2 linked regions of the Pseudosulfitobacter pseudonitzschiae genome follow. The protein of the gene in region 1 interacts with the protein of each later gene in a pairwise test. Links are inferred from orthologs where the notes say so. Each region holds a gene or a part of one and is shown in the gene's direction. Other genes may lie near its edges.

Region 1 (9,749 bases):
GCCTCGAAGACGTCAAAGTCTTCGGTCATCACCAATTGCTCGCTCAGCGCCTCGCGCAGGTCTTCGTCGTCGTCGACCAGCAGAATTTTCTTCAGTTGTGCCATTTCGGGCCTCCTGTGTTCTGCACTACCAATTGAGCACCCTTCACGAAACTGGCAAGATTTGCGACAGAACTCTCACGCGGTCGTGTGCCAAACAGGGCAAATGTTTCATTTCCGGTTCGCATAGCTTACATCACCTCACAAGAAACATCAGGACGCGGCACATGGCCTTTACCCCCGACATCATCGAACAGCTTGCGCGGGCGCGCGCCGATCTGCGCATGGGCGTACCTGTGGTTCTGACCGGAGACAATGCCGCGCTGGTTCTGGCGGCGGAAACGCTCTCGCCCCAGCGATTGGCCGACATTCTGGCCCTTGGCGGTGCGCCTGTTCTGGCGATCACCGCGCGGCGGGCCGAAACACTGAAAGCGCGCGCCTATGATGGCGACCTTGCACGACTGAAACTGCCCGAAGATGCGTCGCTGACATGGGTGCAGGCCATCGCAGACCCCGCCGACGACCTGCGCAGCCCGATGAAGGGGCCGCTGCAATCCGACCGTGACGGCAGCGCCCTTGCGCACCGCGCAGCGCTGGCTTTGTGCAAATCTGCGCGGCTGTTGCCCGCCGCCGTGGTGCTGCCGATGGATGATGCCGACAGTTTTGCGGCACGGCATGCCCTGACCGCGCTGCCGCTGGCGCGGCTGGCCGATCACATCGCGTCAGCCAGCCCGCTGCATCCGATTGTGGCCGCGCGCTTGCCGATGGAGGCGTCAGAGGCAGGGCGGCTGCACATTTTCCGCCCCGAAGACGGCGCAGAGGAACATTACGCCATCGAAATCGGCCGCCCCGACCGCAGCAAGCCTGTTCTGGCACGGCTGCATTCGGCCTGTTTCACCGGCGATATTCTGGGGTCGCTGAAATGCGACTGCGGCCCGCAACTGCGCGGCGCGCTGACCCAGATGGGGGCCGAGGGCGCGGGCGTTCTGCTGTACCTCAACCAAGAGGGGCGCGGCATCGGGCTGGCCAACAAAATGCGCGCCTACTCCCTGCAAGATCAAGGCTTTGACACCGTCGAGGCCAACCACAGACTGGGATTCGAAGACGACGAACGCGACTTTCGCCTTGGCGCGGACATTCTGAAATCTATGGGGTTTTCGGCGGTGCGCCTGCTGACCAACAACCCCAAAAAGGTCGATATGATGACCACCTGCGGCATCACCGTTGCCGAACGCGTGCCGCTGAAAGTGGGCGAAAACCGCCATAACACCGCCTATCTGGCCACAAAAGCACGCAAATCGGGGCATCTGCTGTGACCCCCGCCGATATGGTTCTGACCCCGCGCGGGCTGCGCTTGGGCGGGCGGGTCTATCCCTGCACCATCGGCAAGGGCGGGCTGTCGCAGAACAAGCGCGAGGGCGATGGCGCGACCCCTGTGGGCAGTCATCGGGTTGTGGGCATATTGTACCGCCCCGACCGGATCACCGCACCCGCGCCGTGGGCCACGCCCATAGGTCCGCGCGATTTGTGGTCTGATGCCTCGGGCCGGCCGGATTACAACCATCAGGTCCGCGCGCCCTATCCCCACAGTCACGAGGCGTTGCGCCGTGCCGATCCGCTTTATGATCTGGTGATCGTGACCGACTGGAACTGGCCCGATGCCGTGGCGGGTGCCGGTTCGGCCATCTTCATGCACCGCTGGCGCAGGCCGGGCTATCCGACCGAAGGGTGCGTGGCCCTGCGCCCTGACCATCTGGCGCGGATCGCGGCGCGTATCAGCATCGGCACGCGCTTGATCATACCGCAGCTACGCTAGGCGGGAACGCGGTCCCCGAAAATGGCCGACCCTACGCGGATATGCGTAGCCCCCAGTGCCACGGCGCGCTCGAAATCGCTGCTCATCCCCATACTAAGACCTGCCAGCCCGTTGCGTTCCGCGATTTTGGCCAGCAGGGCGAAATGCAGCGCCGGCTCTTCGTCTACGGGCGGGATGCACATCAACCCGCGCACCGGCAGGTCCATTGCGCGACATTCAGCGACAAAACCATCCGCCTGCGCGGGCAGAACGCCTGCTTTCTGGTCCTCTTCGCCGGTGTTCACCTGAATAAACAACTCGGGGCAATGCCCCTCTTCCTGTGCAATCCGCGCAAGTGCCGTTGCCAGCTTGGGGCGGTCCAGCGAATGGATGGATTGAAACAGACCAAAAGCCGCCCGCGCCTTGTTGCTTTGCAACGGGCCGATCAGGTGCAGGTCGATGCCGTCGAAATCTTCGCGGAAATCGGGCCACTTGCCCATCGCCTCTTGCACGCGGTTTTCACCGAAACAGCGATGGCCCTGTTCCAGAACGGTACGGACACGGTCGTTCGGCTGTACTTTACTGACCGCGATCAACTGAACCGACCCCGCCGCACGCCCTGCGTCGGTGCAGGCTTTGGCGATCCGGTCCTGAATATCCTGAAGTCCCATGCGTCACTCCCTTTGCTGTCCCCAGATACCAAGGCAGGGGGGCGAAAGAAAAGGGGGCGCAAAAGAAAAGGGGCAGCCCCAAAGGACTGCCCCAAATCGTCAGATGCCGATCAACTTAGAAGTTGAAGCGAACACCCAGGTCGGCAACGGTGTTGCCGGCGTTGTTGTTCTGGATACCACCGCGGATGGAGGTACCGCCACCCAGGTCGTGTGTCACGCCGAAACCGTAAACGGTGTCAACGTAGTTTTCTTGGTCGAGAACAACGACGTTCATACGTGTTGCAGCGCCGATGTCAAAGCCGGCGTTGATCGCGAACGCGTCGCCCTGTGTGCCGTTGTTTGCATAGCCGAATGTCAGGTCAGCAATGCCAACCGAACCGGAAACTGTCAGAGCAGCTTCGGTGTCTGTCACGATGTCGGAGTCTTGCAGACCCAGAGCAACGGTCCAGCCGCTGAACGTGTAAGCAACGTGAGCTGCAAGACGGTCGCCTTCCAGAACGCCGTTAAAGGCAGCACCAGTGTCCAACTCGGCATACGACAGGTGCATGCTCAGGTCGCCCATGGAGTACATGACTTCAACACCGTTGCGGCCCGCAGCGCCGTTACCATCGGAGTCATAGGTATCCGAGAACGCGCCAGCGCCGTTGATGATGTAGTCATACGACAGGCCTGTCAGACCCAACTCTGTGGGGTACATGCCGGGCATGGAGTCGATCGCGCCAAAGATGTTGCCAACGCCGACTTCCAGACCACCGGAGCGAACGAAGAAACGAACGCCGTTGATGCCGCCTTCAAGACGATCAGCACGGTAAGCGCCGGAGTTGGACGAAGAATCTTGACCCAAACGGTCACCATTTGCCGAACCGTCGTTATCCTGTTGGATACGCGCACGGGCACCGAAAACGATACCGGAGTCGGACTCGGCTGTCGCGTCGATTTGCAGACGGAAACGGCTGGTGATTGTTGTTTCGTTAGCGGCACCTTCAACGTGGATGATACCAAAACGACCGTAGCCGCCGAATGTAACGTCTGCAGCTGCGACACCAGCGGTGGCGACCAGAGCAGTCGTGGCGAAGAGAACTTTTTTCATGAGTTGTCCCTCGAGTTTCAAATTTCACATGCCCACGTCGGGGAATCCGATGAGGGTATGAAGGGTGTTTCCCTCTTTTGCCCCCATGTTGGCAAGCAAAGTGCATCGCAGCGAGACAATGTGTTCGACTATTGATGCAGCTTTGCCACACCACATTTTTGGCATACTCCTGAAAACAGTTCGGCCATGCCGCTGCGAGGGGCATTTACATTATAATGTATACACCGGCGAATTCACCCCAAACGCGGCAGTTTCCGACATAGACCTTGCCCCGACACCCTTGCTTGGGTAGACCAAGTGCCAAACAGGCATAGGTGTGCAGGTATGGGGCTCAAATCCTTCTTTAAATTCGCAGGTGTCATTGTGGCCCTTGGCGCATTGACAGCGTGTGGCTCGCTTGGACGCATCGGCAGTCCTGCGACCGAACGTCCGGAGCATTATTCGGACCCAACCCACCCACGGAATATCGACACAACCAACACGATCTGGAACGCGTTCAACCGCAAATCGAACGAGACCGAAGTGTTGGTGAACCGCTATATCTGGCAGGCTTCGCTGGAAGTGCTGGATTTCCTGCCCGTGCAAACGGTCGACCCGTTCACCGGTGTGATCGTCACGGGATATGGCACGCCGCCGGGTGGCGGACAGGCGTATCGCGCCACTGTGTTGATCAAAGATCCCGCTTTGGACGCGCGTTCGCTGAACGTGGCGCTGCAAAACCGTGGCGGTCCGGCAAGTGCCGCCACCACACGCGCGATCGAGGACGCGATCCTGACCCGCGCACGTCAGTTGCGGATCACCGACAACAGGCTTTAAGCGCCGGACAAATCACTTTAACAGTTGCGCCGGGCCATTCGCCCGGCGTTTTCGTGTCAGACAGGACAATTGCACATGCCCAGTTATACCCCCTCCGATATCGAAGCCCGTTGGCAGGACGCGTGGGACAAGGCCGGAATTTTCCAAGCCAAACGCGACAAGAGCCGCCCCAAATATTACGTGCTGGAAATGTTCCCCTATCCGTCGGGCCGCATCCACATGGGCCATGTGCGCAACTATACGCTGGGCGACGTGGTGGCGCGCTATAAGATGGCAACGGGGCACAACGTGCTGCACCCGATGGGCTGGGATGCCTTTGGAATGCCCGCAGAAAACGCCGCAATGGCCATTGGCGGCCATCCCCGCGACTGGACCTATAACAACATCAAGGACATGCGCGGGCAGATGAAACCGCTGGGCCTGTCGATCGACTGGTCGCGCGAATTTGCCACCTGTGATCCGGAATATTACGGGCAACAGCAGGCGCTGTTCCTTGATTTCCTTGATGCGGGTCTGGTCCACCGCAAGAACGCACAAGTGAACTGGGATCCGGTCGACATGACCGTTCTGGCCAACGAACAGGTGATCGACGGCAAAGGCTGGCGTTCCGGCGCCGAGGTCGAACGGCGCGAGCTGACGCAGTGGTTTTTCAAGATTTCCGACATGGCCGGAGAGCTGAAAGACGCATTGGACGGTCTGGACAACTGGCCCGCCAAGGTGCGGCTGATGCAGGAAAACTGGATCGGCGAATCGCGCGGGCTGCAATTTGCCTTTTCACTGATCGGCCAGCCGGATGATGGCGCGCCTGCGCCCGAAGGCTTTGACCGCATCGAAGTTTACACCACGCGCCCCGACACGCTGGCCGGTGCGTCCTTTGTCGGCATCTCGCCCGATCATCCGCTGGCGAGAACGCTGGAGCGTGACAACGCCAGTATTGCAGCATTTAACGCCGAATGTCGCAAGGGCGGCACCACCGCCGCCGAGATCGAGACCGCCGAGAAGCTGGGTTTCGACACCGGCCTGCGCGTGCGCCATCCCTTTGATACATCGTGGGAGCTGCCCGTCTATATCGCCAACTTCATCCTGATGGACTATGGCACCGGCGCGATCTTTGGCTGCCCTGCGCATGACGAACGCGATCTGGAGTTTGCCCGCAAATACGATTTGCCGGTGACATCTACCTTTGTGCCCACCGACACCGAAGGGTTCACCGCCCCCGAAGACGGCGGCGCGGCCTTTGTGCCCGGCAAGGACGTGACCGTGCATTTCAGCCGCCCGCTGGGTGGCGAGCCCCGCAACATGACCGGCGACGCAGCCGTCATCGAGGCGATCGAGACCTGCGAGACAAACGGCGTGGGCCAAGGCGTGACCAAATACCGGCTGCGCGACTGGGGTCTGTCGCGTCAGCGGTATTGGGGTTGCCCGATTCCCGTGGTGCATTGCGAAACCTGCGGCGTGGTCCCCGAAAAGAAAGAGAACCTGCCGATCGAGCTGCCCTACGACGTCAGCTTTGACACGCCCGGCAACCCGCTGGACCGTCACCCCACGTGGCGCGACTGTGCCTGCCCCAAATGCGGCGCACCGGCGCAACGCGAAACCGACACGATGGACACCTTCGTTGATTCGTCGTGGTACTATGCCCGTTTCACAGCACCCCGCGCCGACACGCCCACCAACGCCGAGGATGCCGCGTACTGGATGAATGTCGATCAGTACATCGGCGGTGTCGAGCACGCGATCCTGCACCTGCTTTATTCACGCTTCTTCGCCCGCGCGATGCAGATCACCGGCCACCTGCCTGCGACGGCGATCGAGCCGTTCGACGCGCTCTTTACCCAAGGGATGGTGACCCACGCAATCTACCAAACCGCTGGCGACAATGGCCGCCCTGTCTATCACTATCCCGAAGCGGTCGAGATGAAAGGCGATCGGGCGTTTCTGAAAGACGGCGGCACCGAGGTTGAAATCGTTCCCTCGGCCAAAATGTCAAAGTCCAAGAACAACGTGGTCGATCCGCTGAACATCATCTCGGCCTATGGTGCCGACACCGCGCGCTGGTTCGTTCTGTCCGACAGCCCCCCCGAACGCGACGTGGAATGGACCGCCTCGGGGGCCGAGGCCGCGTATAAACATCTCAGCCGTGTCTGGAACATCTCGCACCGGATCACTGACATGGATCAAAATGCAGCGGGCGAAGGCGACGACGACCTGCTGCGGGCGATGCACAAGTGCATCCACGACGTGACCGTGGCAATTGAATCTTTCGGCTTCAACGCAGCCATCGCCAAGCTTTATGCCTTTACCGCCACCTTGCAGAAATCCAAGGCAGGTCATCCGGCACAGCGCACGGCAATCATAACACTGGCCCAGCTGATGGCCCCCATGACACCCCACCTTGCCGAGGCGATCTGGTCGCATCAGGGCGGCGCGGGTCTGATTACACTGGCGGAATGGCCACAGGCGGACGCGGCAATGATGGTCGATGACACCGTGACCCTGCCGATCCAGATCAACGGCAAACGGCGCGGCGAAATCACCGTTCCTGCGGATATGTCAAAGGAAGATGTTGAAAAGCTGGCTCTGGACAGCCAACCTGTGCAAAAGGCCCTGAACGGGGGCCAGCCGAAAAAGGTGATCGTGGTGCCGGGACGGATCGTCAATGTCGTTGTATAAAACCCTGCTTGCTCTGCCGTTGTTGGCTGCGTGCGGTTTTGCGCCCGTTTACGGACCGCAAGGGGCAGGCACGGCCCTGCAAGGCCGGGTTTTGGTCGAAGCCCCCGACACCCGCGACGACCAACTGATGCTGCAACAGATCGAACGCCGTCTTGGGCGCGCGGATACGCCTGCATTCGATCTGGGGATTGACCTGATCGTAACCCAAGAAGGGCTGGCCATCGACTCCGACGGCGACATCGACCGATACAACCTGCTGGGTACCGCCACATATATCCTGACCAACTCTGCCAATGGCGCGGTTGTCGGCACCGGCACTGTCACCAATTTCACCGGCTACTCTGCCACTGGCACCACCGTGGCAACGCTGGCCGCCGAAAGCGATGCCCGCAAGCGGCTGATGACGGTTCTGGGTGACATGATCGTGGACCGGCTGATCGCCACCAAACTATGAAACTGGCGGGTGCGCAGGCGAACGGCTATTTCGCCAAACCCGATCCGAACAGCACCGGCATCCTGATTTACGGGGCCGACGCCATGCGCGTGGCGCTGAAACGCCAGCAAATGCTCAAGGCGCTGATCGGCGACAAGGGCGAAGAGGAAATGCGTCTGACCCGCATCCCCGCCGCCGACCTGCGCAAAGATCCCGCGATGCTGCTGGATGCGGTCAAGGCCATCGGTTTTTTCCCCGGTCCCCGCGCCGCCTTTGTCGAAGATGCCAACGAAAACAACGCCGAGACGATCATCGCGGCGCTGGCCGACTGGCAGGCAGGTGATGCACAAATCATCGTGTCGGCGGGCGCGCTCAAACCGACATCAAAGCTGCGCAAAGCCTTTGAAAGCCACAAGTCGGCGCTGGCAGTCGGAATTTACGACAACCCGCCCACCCGCGACGAAATCGAATCCGCCCTGCGCGAGGCGGGGGTTACCGCCCCCGACCGCGCGGTGATGGATATGCTGAACGATCTGGCCCGCGATCTGGACCCCGGTGATTTCCGTCAGACGCTGGAAAAAATCAGCCTGTACAAACACGGCGACAGCACCCCGCTGACCGCCGAAGACATCGTCGCCAACGCCCCCACCTCGACCGAGGCGGACGTGGACGACGTGCTGTTGGTCGTGGGCGATGGCCGCGCCGCCGACATCGGGCCGGTTATGCGAAAGCTACAGGCCCAAGGGGTGACCGCAGTAACCCTGTGCATCGGAGCGATGCGCCATTTCCGCAGTCTGCACCGCGCCGCAGTGGACACTTCAGGCCGCCCGCCAATCTGGGGGCCGAACCGCGACCGGATGCTGGCACAGGCCCGCAACTGGGGACCGGCCAAGCTGGAAACCGCGCTGACGGTGCTGACCGATACCGACCTTGCCCTACGCTCTGCGGGACAGCACGCGCCTGCCATGGCGCTGGTCGAACGCGCCTTTATCCGGCTGGCGATGCTGGGCGCGCGCTAGGCTTCAGCCGGGTGCGAACATGGCCATCACCTCGGCCTCGGTCATTTTTTGCGTTTCGCCGGCGAACGCATAGCCGTCCGGTTTCAAATCAATGAAAATCTCGCCATCCAGCGTAATGTTGGCCACATTGTCCAGCGTTCCCATCCCCACATGATACGTGCCATGATGCGGCCCCTGTGCGGTGACGCGATAATAGATACTGGACCCGCAAGAGCTGCAAAAGGCCCGCTCGGCCCAAGGCGACGATGTATAAACGGTCAGATTGTCCTGCCCTTGCAGGTCAAAGTCTTGTGCGGCGACCTCGATCCCCAGATAAACGCCCCCCGACCACTTGCGGCACATGCCGCAATGGCAGGCGCCTGTGTGACTTACGTCTGCCGTGACGCTATAGCGGACTGCGCCGCAAAGACAGGATCCTGTTCGTGCCATCTTGGTTCTCCTCTTCTGGAACAAAGACAACCTATCCACCGGTGATGACAATTTTTGTCAGCACGCTGTTACGTCCGGACACATTGCGTGCAACGCCTTGCGTCTCGATCCCGAGCCACGCCATCCTTGGCCCAAAATTCAGGAGAACTGGTTATGTACACTGTCATCGGCGCCACCAAGACCCGGACGCTGCGCGTGATGTGGCTGCTTGAGGAATTGGGCGAAGCATACGAACAAGAGCCTGCAAACCCACATTCGGATACAGCGCTACAGCACAACATGCTGGGTAAAATCCCGGCGCTGATCGACGACGGCCACAGCCTGACCGACAGTGTGGCGATCATGACCTATCTTGCCGACAAACATGGCAAATTCACCGCACCAGCAGGCACCCCGCAACGGGCGCATCAGGATGCGATGACCCTGTGGCTGATCGACGAGATTGACGCGACGCTGTGGACCAACACCCGCCACAAGGACGCGCTGCCCGGTCTGGAGCAACAGATGCATGATCGCTACGCGCAATCCTTGAAAGTCCTGTCGAACCGCTTGCAATCAGAATTTCTGATGGGTGACGAGATGACCGTTCCGGACATTCTTGCGGCGCATTGCATGGGCTGGGCGGCGGGCGCAGGCTTTCCACCGCTGGACGACAAATTGAAGGACTACCTCAAACGGATGCGCGCCCGCCCGGCGTTTCGCGCAGCCCTCAACCATTAGGCAGCGGCGTGCAGGTGGGCAACGGCCCCCTGCGCCGCCCAGCGCCCTGTCGCCATGCACGCGGT
Region 2 (9,535 bases), 1.3 Mb from region 1 along the record:
TCGTCTGATTTAGAACCCCATCACAAGCGAAACGCCAAGAGTGTTGTCTGTAGATTTCAGACCGGCTGTCGGGTCGGTATTATAGTCGGTGCGGTAGCTCAAGCGTGTAGACAGGTTGTTCGATACTTTAAAATTGAGACCAGCATCGTTCGAGACAATCGTGTTTGTGTCAGAACCAAGTACGTCGGTATCATTGGTGAATGAAACCGTATCAGTAAGCGCGTAAAAATAACGCGAGGACACGATGAAACCAACCTCAGTGTCAGACACGCCAGTCGCGTCTTTATAATAACGCGCGCCAGGGCCTGCTTGAACACGCCAAGTCTGGTTCGGCTCGCTCAGCACCCGGTAGCCCGGACCAAAGCCAAGGAACGCATCGGTTTCCGAGCCGGGCAGGATTGCCCCGGTGTTGTTGGTCAACAGGCCATCATACTGGAAGCGGCCAATCCCGAACATGTAGAATTCCGGTGTAAAGTAACGGCTGGCCTCGTAGGTGCCAAAGAACTTTTCTTCGTTCTTCGTGCCGTTTGCTTCGCCGTATTCGACCGCGAACCCAATAAGGTGGCTCCAATCACCTACTCCGTAAGTGAGACGGCCCGCACCAGCCAATTCCCCATTATCGGTATTGCCGGAGGTGCCCGAGGCAGTTAGGGCGAACGAGCCGCGCCAACCTTCTGCGACACCATTCGGGCCAAAGCGGTCTGCGTCATTGCCGTTTCGTTGGTCACGTTCAACTTGAGTAGTGACGTCGTCTATCTGATCGTTCAGACCGGTGACACCTGTCACAGTGCTTTGTGCCATTGCAGGATTAGCAATGATCAGAGCCAGTGCAGAGGCAGTGGCAATTTTTGTGAGCATTTTCATGGGACAATCCTTCCCAATAGAAGTGATCCGAACCGTATTTGGTTCGAAAGCATTGCTGCTAGGTTTGGATTTATCACCCACCGATACATGAGGATAATTCGGATTGTTTATAGATAAAGCGACTATTTCTTGTCTTTAAAATTAACTTTGGGGACAGGTTCATAGCCTTCCATGAGATCCAGTTCACCCAAGAGCGATTCCTGAGCCTTTTCAGCACCCTGCACTACGGCCTTCAACGTCCGTCCGGCTAGCTCTGCAAGATCCGGAGTTAAGTCTGCCCGCAAGACCACCCAAGACGGGTAAGGAAATCGTGGCGCATCTGCCACAAGGTGGAGCTTTCCATTGTCCAGATATCTTTTTACCGACCTTGCGGGCAGAAATGCAGATGCACACCGGTTGACGACATATTCCATTGTAAGCGCCCCCAACGCCATGGAGCGGCCAGAATCTATCAAATGGGGGAGCGCGAACGCAAGCGCATGGGTGAACTCAGGCCCCCAATCTACGGACACATATCCCAATAGCCTTTCCAAGCTTGCGTCCGGATAAGAGGCCACTAGGATCAACTCATCATCCAAGGCCGGTTCCACGATCAACCCGGGGCGCAGTTGGGGTGTATAAAGTAGTGCTGCCTGCACGATGCCCTCGACCAGAAAACGTGTGATACGGTCTGGCGAACCTACTTCTGCATGGATACTCAATTCTGGCATTTCAGTTTGGAGAGAATCCAGCCAGCGAAATCCTAACCCTGGCCAGAGTGAATATTGTGCACCGATACTGATTGCTCTCTTGTAGCCATCCGGAATGGAGATTTTTTGACGGGACTCTTCCCAGATTTTTAGAAGACTCAGGGCATAGGGTTCAAATTGCTGACCCTCGGCTGTGAGTACCGCCCCAGCCTTTGACCGAGTGAACAGTTGGTGACCCAGACTGTCCTCGAGACGTTGAATACGTAGGCTGATAGCAGATTGCGTCACGAAGAGCCGACCCCGCGCCGCGACGAACGAGCCGGTGTTGGCGACTTCGATAAATGTCTTGATCAGGGTGATATCCATAAGAATAATATGCCTCAACGATCTTTCTGACGAGCTTTAAGTAACCCCCCCGAACCCCTCAAGTAGAGACTCTAAGTCTTGATATGCTGAAAGCTAAATAGATGCAGTTTTGTTTAATTTTCAACTCAATAGGGCAGCTGTCTGCTCGTTTCCACCGAAGAAACCGGGAGGACGGTGCCTTTACAAACGCAAGTGGTCGCCGCAACCAGCGACGACCATTCGTGTAAAAATTAGGTGAAAGTTAATTCTTGCCGCCAGATGTGGCTGGGTTCAACTTTTCGACTTCTGCTACAACGGAATCTGCAAAGCCGTTAATCATCGCTGTATAAAAATCGCTCTGTGAGGGGGCGATTACCACATATCCCTCTGGTATGGCTTGGTCTGCTGCATATGCTGCAATGTTGACTGGGAAGCTTTGACCGCCGATATCGTTATTTGGGTCAGAAATATCCACCACCCCTTGGATTTCATTGAAATCGTTGGAGCCAACCAGCATCGGATTGCCGTTCAGGGAAATTTGACGAATATCGATGCGGATTGTGGGGTCACTTGCATCATCACTTGTCAGTACGCGAGAGGCTATGGCTGTCTGCAGGTCAGCTTCGATTTCTGGGAAGACCTGCAAGGCGTTGCTGTTTGTAGCAGCTGACATTGAAGCTTCGACATTGATGTCCGAGAATTCCACTTGTTCCTGAGCCGCAGCCGCCGAACACCACATTGCAACGCTCACTCCAGTTGCAAGTCCGATTATCTTGAGAGAATCTAACATTGTTGAGTCCACTTCTAATTTTATGCTGCGAGCCAAAATGCTCTTAGCGAATATGAGAGCACAACGTCTGTTAGAGTGGATTGGTTCCTCAACGGCAGCCAGAGGTAGGCGGAGTTATGCCTGCGGTGGTCAGACGTATTGACCAAATGGTTCAGGTGAAAATCTGGGACTCGTCTTTCAAAACAGCCCCCAATCTTAAAGGTTTGGGGGCTACTTACCTCGGTCAGTCGGACAGCTTGTCCTTTGTTTCTTCGATGGAATTGGTATCGTCCGTGACTGTCGCATCAGCATCTTTGGTAGCTGTGTCTGCGGTTGCGTCATCTGAAGCAGGGGTATCCGTTGATGTCTCGTCGCGAGTTGCTGGTTCGGACGCCGTACCTGCGTCTTCTGTCGTGTCAGCACTAGCCAAAAATTCACCCAGCTGTGTGTCATCCGGCAGGCTTTCAAGCTCAGTTTCGTCGATTTCCGGACGCTCTTTCAGCGCTTCTTTCGTCGTATCCAGCTTTATCATCTGCTGCTCCGCGTCAAAGGTTAAATCTTCGAGTGGTAGAGTAACAGTATATTCGCCAAGGCCGAGAAAGCCACCGACGCCGACTACTACATTTGCTCCGCCGTCACGGTCAATAATGTAGTCGATATCGCCAATTGTATCACCATTGGGATCATAAACGTTTTTTCCGATGATGTTGCCTACGGTCATTTCACTGATTGAGCTGAATTTAGGGGCGATCGCCGGTTCTGTTGCCGTAGTCGGGTCGGCGCTCGGTGTGCCGGTGATCTGAGCAATCGCTCCACTCGCGATCAACGCGGACACAGCAGTTGTCACCATGAATGTCCTGAGTGTCATTTTTTTCACTTCGTTTGTTTTGAATAGTAGTAATCCAACATGCAGGTGAGAAAGTTGGTTCCAGAAGTTTCACGTGGAAACGTGAAGCAGGCAAAGATCTGCTTGCGTCGACCCGACATCAACGATTTTCCGCCTATAATTGAGCACTGATCAGAATACATTCTGTCATGGCGTCGCTCAAAATATCTGCTCTCATTTGGTCTTGAACATCGTGTTGATGATCTCGGCCACACGCCCTAGTGCAATTGCGTGACCTGCTGGATCCAGCGGTATAAGTTTCGCACTTTGTTTTCGCTTTGTCCGTATAATTTTGGCAGACAAGCCGTTGAATCTGCGCCTAAGCTAAGAAATTTTGAACCATCTTTACGGTGGCATGGACGAGCCCGAGTTGAAGATTATCGACGTGTTCATTTGCAAACTGCGCAAAAAGCTCAGCACGGCGACCGGTGGGCAGAACTATATCGAAACGGTCTGGGGGCGCGGTTATGTCCTGTGTGATCCCGAACCCGGTGTGCTGTCGGGGGACGACCGCCAGCGACTGGCCATCGGTGCATAAACGCGGGATCTGCACCGGTTCACGCAAGGTGTAAGAACATTACGACCGCGTGCGCAGACATTTCTGACCGGAATGAACTGGACCTGCTCCTGTCACGCTTCTATCTCTAGGGCGCGACATCACGAAAGAGGCAGGTCCGTGTCCGACACCATCTTGATTGCAGACATGACCGACACGCAGGCGCGTGACGAACTGGCCCGGCTGGCCAAGATTCTGGGAGATGCGAACCGCGCCTATCACACCGAAGACGCGCCCCGGATCAGTGATGCCGATTATGACGCGCTGAAACGGCGCAACGCTGAAATCGAGGCGCACTTTCCCGAACTCAAACGCAATGACAGCCCCAGCGATCAAGTGGGAGCGGAGCCTGCTGACGGGTTCTCGAAATTGCGGCACGCAGTTTCCATGCTGTCGCTGTCCAATGCCTTTGAAACCGAGGACGTCGATGATTTCGACATGCGGATTCGCAAATACCTTGGCCTTGGCGCAGAAGTACCGCTGCACTATACCGCAGAGCCCAAGATTGACGGATTGTCCCTGTCGCTGCGCTATGAAGACGGCGTGTTGGTATCTGCGGCCACCCGTGGCGACGGACAGGTGGGTGAAAACGTCACCGCCAACGCTTTGACCATCGACGACATCCCGCAGCGCATCGAAGACGCCCCCGCCATCCTTGAAGTGCGCGGCGAGGTTTATATGAGCCATGCGGATTTTGAGGCCCTGAACGCCCGCCACCTGGAACGGGGGGGCAAAACCTTTGCTAATCCGCGCAATGCGGCTGCCGGATCGCTGCGCCAGCTTGATGCGTCGATCACCCGCGCCCGACCGCTGAAGTTTTTCGCCTACACTTGGGGTCAGATTTCCCGACCTTTGGCCGAAACCCAGATGGCGGCAATTGAGCAGTTGGCGCAGATGGGATTTCAAACCAACCCGCTGACGCAACTTTGCGACAGCCCTGCCGGAATGCTGGCCCATTACACCAAAATCGAACAGATGCGCAGCCAGCTTGGCTATGATATCGACGGCGTGGTCTACAAAGTGAACGACCTGGCGTTGCAGGGCCGGTTGGGCTTTCGGTCAACCACGCCACGGTGGGCCATCGCTCATAAATTTCCCGCCGAACTGGCATGGACGCGATTGGAATCCATCGACATTCAGGTCGGCCGCACCGGCGCGCTTAGCCCCGTGGCGCGCCTGGCGCCGGTCACGGTGGGCGGTGTCGTGGTCGCAAATGCTACGCTGCACAACGAAGATTACATTGCGGGCCGCGATTCCAAGGGCGGAGAGATTCGCGAGGGCAAGGATATCCGTATCGGTGACTGGGTTCAGGTCTACCGTGCAGGTGATGTGATCCCTAAAGTCGCTGATGTTGACCTGAGCAAGCGCCCCGCAGATGCCACGCCGTTCGTGTTTCCCCAGACCTGCCCCCAGTGCGACAGCGACGCCATCCGCGAGCCGGGTGACGCGGTGCGCCGTTGTTCCGGCGGGCTGATCTGCCCTGCGCAGGCCGTTGAAAAACTGAAACATTTTGTGTCGCGTAGTGCCTTTGACATCGACGGTTTGGGCGCCAAGCAGGTCGAACAGTTCCATGCAGACGGCTGGATTGCCGAGCCTGCGGATATTTTCACCCTGCGCGACCGCTATGGCAGCGGCATGCAACAGTTGAAAAACCGCGAGGGCTGGGGTGAAAAGTCGGCCACCAATCTTTTTGACGCCATTGACGACCGCCGCCAAATCCCGCTGGGGCGGCTGATCTTTGGTCTTGGTATTCGTCACGTCGGCGAAGCGGCGTCAAACCTGCTGGCGTTGCACTATGGTACGTGGGCCGCGTTTGCCGATGCAATGGATGTCGCTGTCGATCCGGAAAGCGACGCGTGGGGCGATCTGACGGGCATCGACGGTGTGGGCTCTGTAATGGCCGGATCGCTGACCGCCGCTTTTGCCCAAGAAACCGAGCGCGCCGCCATTGACCGGCTAATCGCCCATCTGGAGGTGCAGGCAGCCGAGCGTCCCGACACCTCGGCAAGCCCTGTGGCAGGCAAAATCGTGGTCTTTACCGGCACCCTCGAAAAGATGACTCGCGCCGAGGCCAAAGCACGGGCCGAAAGTCTGGGTGCGAAAGTCTCGGGCTCGGTCAGCGCCAAGACCGATATTCTGGTCGCAGGGCCGGGGGCGGGATCGAAGGCAAAGAAAGCCACCGAACTGGGCATCGAAACACTGGACGAAGACGGCTGGCTGGCGTTGATCGAGGGCGCATGAGCGGGCGCCCCGAACCGCTGTTTCCGCTTTTTGCTGAAGTGCAAACGCTGGACGGTGTTGGCCCCAAAACGGCTGATTTACTGGCCCATACCGGTATCACCACGCCGCGTGATCTGCTGTTCACGCTTCCGCACACCGGCATCGACCGCACCCCGCGCACCACGCTGAAAGATGCGCCGTTGCCCGGCACCTACACGGTGATCGTCACCGTGGGCCACCACCAGCCGCCGCGTAGCCGGGGCGGGGCGTACCGCATCACGGTCGAGGACAGTGAGACCGCCTTTCAGATCGTTTTCTTCCGTGGTCGGGCCGATTTCCTGTTGCATCAACTTCCCGAAGGGGCACGGCGCGTGGTGTCTGGCAAGGTCGAGATGTTCGACGGCATGGCGCAGATGCTGCACCCTGATCACATCCTGCCCGAGACCGAAGCAGGTGATATTCCGGCATTCGAGGCGGTCTATCCGCTGACGGCCGGTATTACGCAAAAGGTGATGTGGAAGGCCACACGCGGGGCCCTGACCCGTGTGCCAGAGATGGCCGAATGGATTGATCCCGCGCAATTGGCACACGCGAAATGGCCTGATTTCACCCAAGCCGTCGCGCAGGCCCATGCTCCGCAATCGCTGCGCGACATTGCGATCACCGCACCCGCACGCGAGCGGTTGGCCTATGACGAATTTATGGCCCATCAGATCACATTGGCCTTGGCCCGCGCTGCCGAGCGACGCAAACCCGGGCGGTCCAGCGTGGCCACGGGCGCGTTGCAGCGCAAGGTTCTGGCCGCGCTGCCCTACCGTCCCACAGGTGCGCAGGAGCGCGCGATTGCCGAGATCACCGAAGATATGGCGCAGCCGCACCGGATGAACCGCTTGTTGCAGGGCGATGTGGGGGCGGGCAAAACATTGGTCGCGTTCATGGCGCTGCTGGTCGCGGTCGAGGCGGGCGGGCAGGGCGTGTTGATGGCGCCCACGGAAATCCTTTCGCGTCAACATCTTGAAGGGTTGCAGCCATTGGCCGAGGACGCGGGCGTGGTGTTGGAACTGTTGACAGGGCGTGACAAAGGCACCGAACGCAAAGCCAAACTGGCGGCATTGGCCGACGGGCGCATTCAGATTTTGGTGGGCACCCATGCGGTGTTTCAGAAGGATGTAGTTTTTAACGACCTGCGGCTTGCGATCATTGACGAACAGCATCGCTTTGGCGTGCGGCAACGGCTGGCGCTGGGGTCCAAGGGCGCGCAGGCGGATGTGCTGGTGATGACCGCCACGCCAATCCCGCGGTCGCTGTCGCTGGCGCAATATGGCGATATGGATGTGTCTGTGCTGGACGAAAAGCCGCCCGGACGCAAACCGATCCGCACGGCACTGGTCAGTACGGGCCGCATGGACGAGGTGATCGACCGTTTGCGCCGGGCGATTGCCAAGGGGCAGCAATGCTATTGGGTCTGTCCATTGGTCGAGGAAAGCGAAGCAGTCGATCTGACGTCGGCGGGCGAGCGGTTTAAACGGTTGCGTGCTGCACTGGGTGAAGGCGTGGTCGGGCTGGTGCATGGCCAGATGCCCTCCGCAGAAAAAGACGCGGCGATGGCGGCGTTTCAGGCGGGTGAAACCTCGGTTTTGGTGGCCACTACCGTGATCGAAGTGGGGGTGAACGTGCCCAACGCCACCATTATGGTGATCGAGCGTGCCGAGATTTTTGGTCTGGCCCAGCTGCACCAGCTGCGCGGACGTGTCGGGCGGGGTGAAGCGGCCTCGACCTGTTTGCTGATGTATCAGGCACCACTGAGCGAGACCGGTCAAAAACGTCTGGAGGTTCTGCGCGAAACCGAAGACGGATTTGTAATCGCCGAAACCGACCTGCAAATGCGGGGGGCGGGCGATGTGATCGGCACCGCGCAATCGGGACTGCCGCGGTTTGCCGTTGCCGACCTTGAGCGGCAGGCGGGGTTGATGGCCATTGCACAAAGTGATGCACGCAAGCTGTTGGCCGATGACCCCAAGTTGGAAACCCCGCGCGGCAAGGCTGCGCGCATGTTGTTGTGGTTGATGCGACAGGATGAAGACATCCGTTTGATTTCAGTGGGTTAGCTGTGGATTCCGTTTTGATCTTCCACTAAGTTCGCAAATGTTCCTATAAAGTTCTTTACAGAGCGTTAAGGATGTGAGAACAAAGGGGCAACAAAGAACGGGAGATGCCCAGATGACCACCATGCGAATGATCAAATCCATCGCCACCCGCGCTGAAAGCACATTGTTGCAAGATGCGATGGGCGCTGCTGCTTTGATGGTGATGCTGGTTGTCGGATTGCACCTGCCTGCATTTGTCTGATTTTCTGCCTGCGATGTCGTGCCGGCTGTCCGGCGTATCTGTCCCAAATTGATGCGCTTTAACGGGATTGCCTGTCCCAAGTTAACCAAGATCCCCCTTGGCTGGACATTCCGGATCCCACACGATAGCCGCTTTTCCTGCGCCGCCATCCTATACGGGATGCGCGGCGTTTTTTTTGTTGCGTCAGAACGTATAGGCCAGCCGCAAGCCGCCCCAATGGGTGCCGTTGATAATGATCGGGGCCGACAGATCCTTCATCATGGTGAAATTGCCGCCCCCCATGTCGCGGCGGTAGACCTGTAACAGAAACGGATCGGTGTTGCGCCCCGCCTTCAGGCCGACGCGATCATCAAAAATGCGTCGATTGCGGCAGTTGGCTACATTCCACACCGGATCGGGCCCCTGCGGCTGCGAGAATTTGCGATTGTGCGTCGGTAAATAGCCGTTCACATCCACCGCAGCACAGAACACCACACGATCGTCAAAGCGCAACGCGGGTTCCTGAATGTCCGGCATCACCTGATCCATCAGCGTGGTAAAGCCGGTCATGACCTGTTCCGGCGCACTGCCCGGCACCGGCCGGTAGGTGCGGTCGAACATCTGTGTACGCGTGATTCGCCCTTGGGCAAGAGCCTGTTCCAGACGGGTGCTGGCGGTGGCCGCGCTTTGCCGCACATAGTCGATCAGCGGTGCGTCTTTGGTGGTGCCGCCTAATGCCGCACTGGTCTGTACGATCTGTTCCGATCGGTCAATCAAACGGTTGATCCGCTGGTGCGTGGATTTGATGCCTCTGGTGGTAAGTGTGACCGCAGTTTCGATCCCCGCAAGGTTTGGCGAGAAGCTGGCCATCGCCACAT

What was found.
Region 2: the proteins of leuS (region 1) and ligA interact in binary tests that used the Escherichia coli proteins (3 or more experiments, as listed by UniProt). The link is inferred for Pseudosulfitobacter pseudonitzschiae from one-to-one orthologs.

What each region holds. Positions count from the first base shown.
Region 1 is NZ_CP022415.1:2,972,506-2,982,254, forward strand. The notes cover bases 4,110-7,284. They hold leuS (leucine--tRNA ligase), read left to right. Parts: upstream 4,110-4,485; coding sequence 4,486-7,083; downstream 7,084-7,284. Other genes in these bases: SULPSESMR1_RS14665 (DUF3576 domain-containing protein), read left to right, coding at 4,110-4,410; lptE (LPS assembly lipoprotein LptE), read left to right, coding at 7,070-7,284. In the rest of the region: SULPSESMR1_RS14640 (response regulator transcription factor), read right to left, coding at 1-104; ribA (GTP cyclohydrolase II), read left to right, coding at 266-1,354; SULPSESMR1_RS14650 (L,D-transpeptidase family protein), read left to right, coding at 1,351-1,854; SULPSESMR1_RS14655 (YggS family pyridoxal phosphate-dependent enzyme), read right to left, coding at 1,851-2,504; SULPSESMR1_RS14660 (porin), read right to left, coding at 2,620-3,594; more of SULPSESMR1_RS14665, read left to right, coding at 3,919-4,109; more of lptE, read left to right, coding at 7,285-7,537; holA (DNA polymerase III subunit delta), read left to right, coding at 7,534-8,535; SULPSESMR1_RS14685 (GFA family protein), read right to left, coding at 8,539-8,964; SULPSESMR1_RS14690 (glutathione S-transferase family protein), read left to right, coding at 9,118-9,684; SULPSESMR1_RS14695 (TIGR03862 family flavoprotein), read right to left, coding at 9,681-9,749.
Region 2 is NZ_CP022415.1:1,704,854-1,714,388, reverse strand. The notes cover bases 3,843-6,803. They hold ligA (NAD-dependent DNA ligase LigA), read left to right. Parts: upstream 3,843-4,256; coding sequence 4,257-6,350; downstream 6,351-6,803. Other genes in these bases: recG (ATP-dependent DNA helicase RecG), read left to right, coding at 6,347-6,803. Also shown: SULPSESMR1_RS08315 (DUF481 domain-containing protein), read right to left, coding at 10-864; SULPSESMR1_RS08310 (LysR family transcriptional regulator), read right to left, coding at 987-1,919; SULPSESMR1_RS08305 (hypothetical protein), read right to left, coding at 2,161-2,688; SULPSESMR1_RS08300 (PRC-barrel domain-containing protein), read right to left, coding at 2,912-3,535; more of recG, read left to right, coding at 6,804-8,437; SULPSESMR1_RS25720 (hypothetical protein), read left to right, coding at 8,550-8,678; SULPSESMR1_RS08280 (methyl-accepting chemotaxis protein), read right to left, coding at 8,862-9,535. UniProt on the Escherichia coli protein: DNA ligase that catalyzes the formation of phosphodiester linkages between 5'-phosphoryl and 3'-hydroxyl groups in double-stranded DNA using NAD as a coenzyme and as the energy source for the reaction.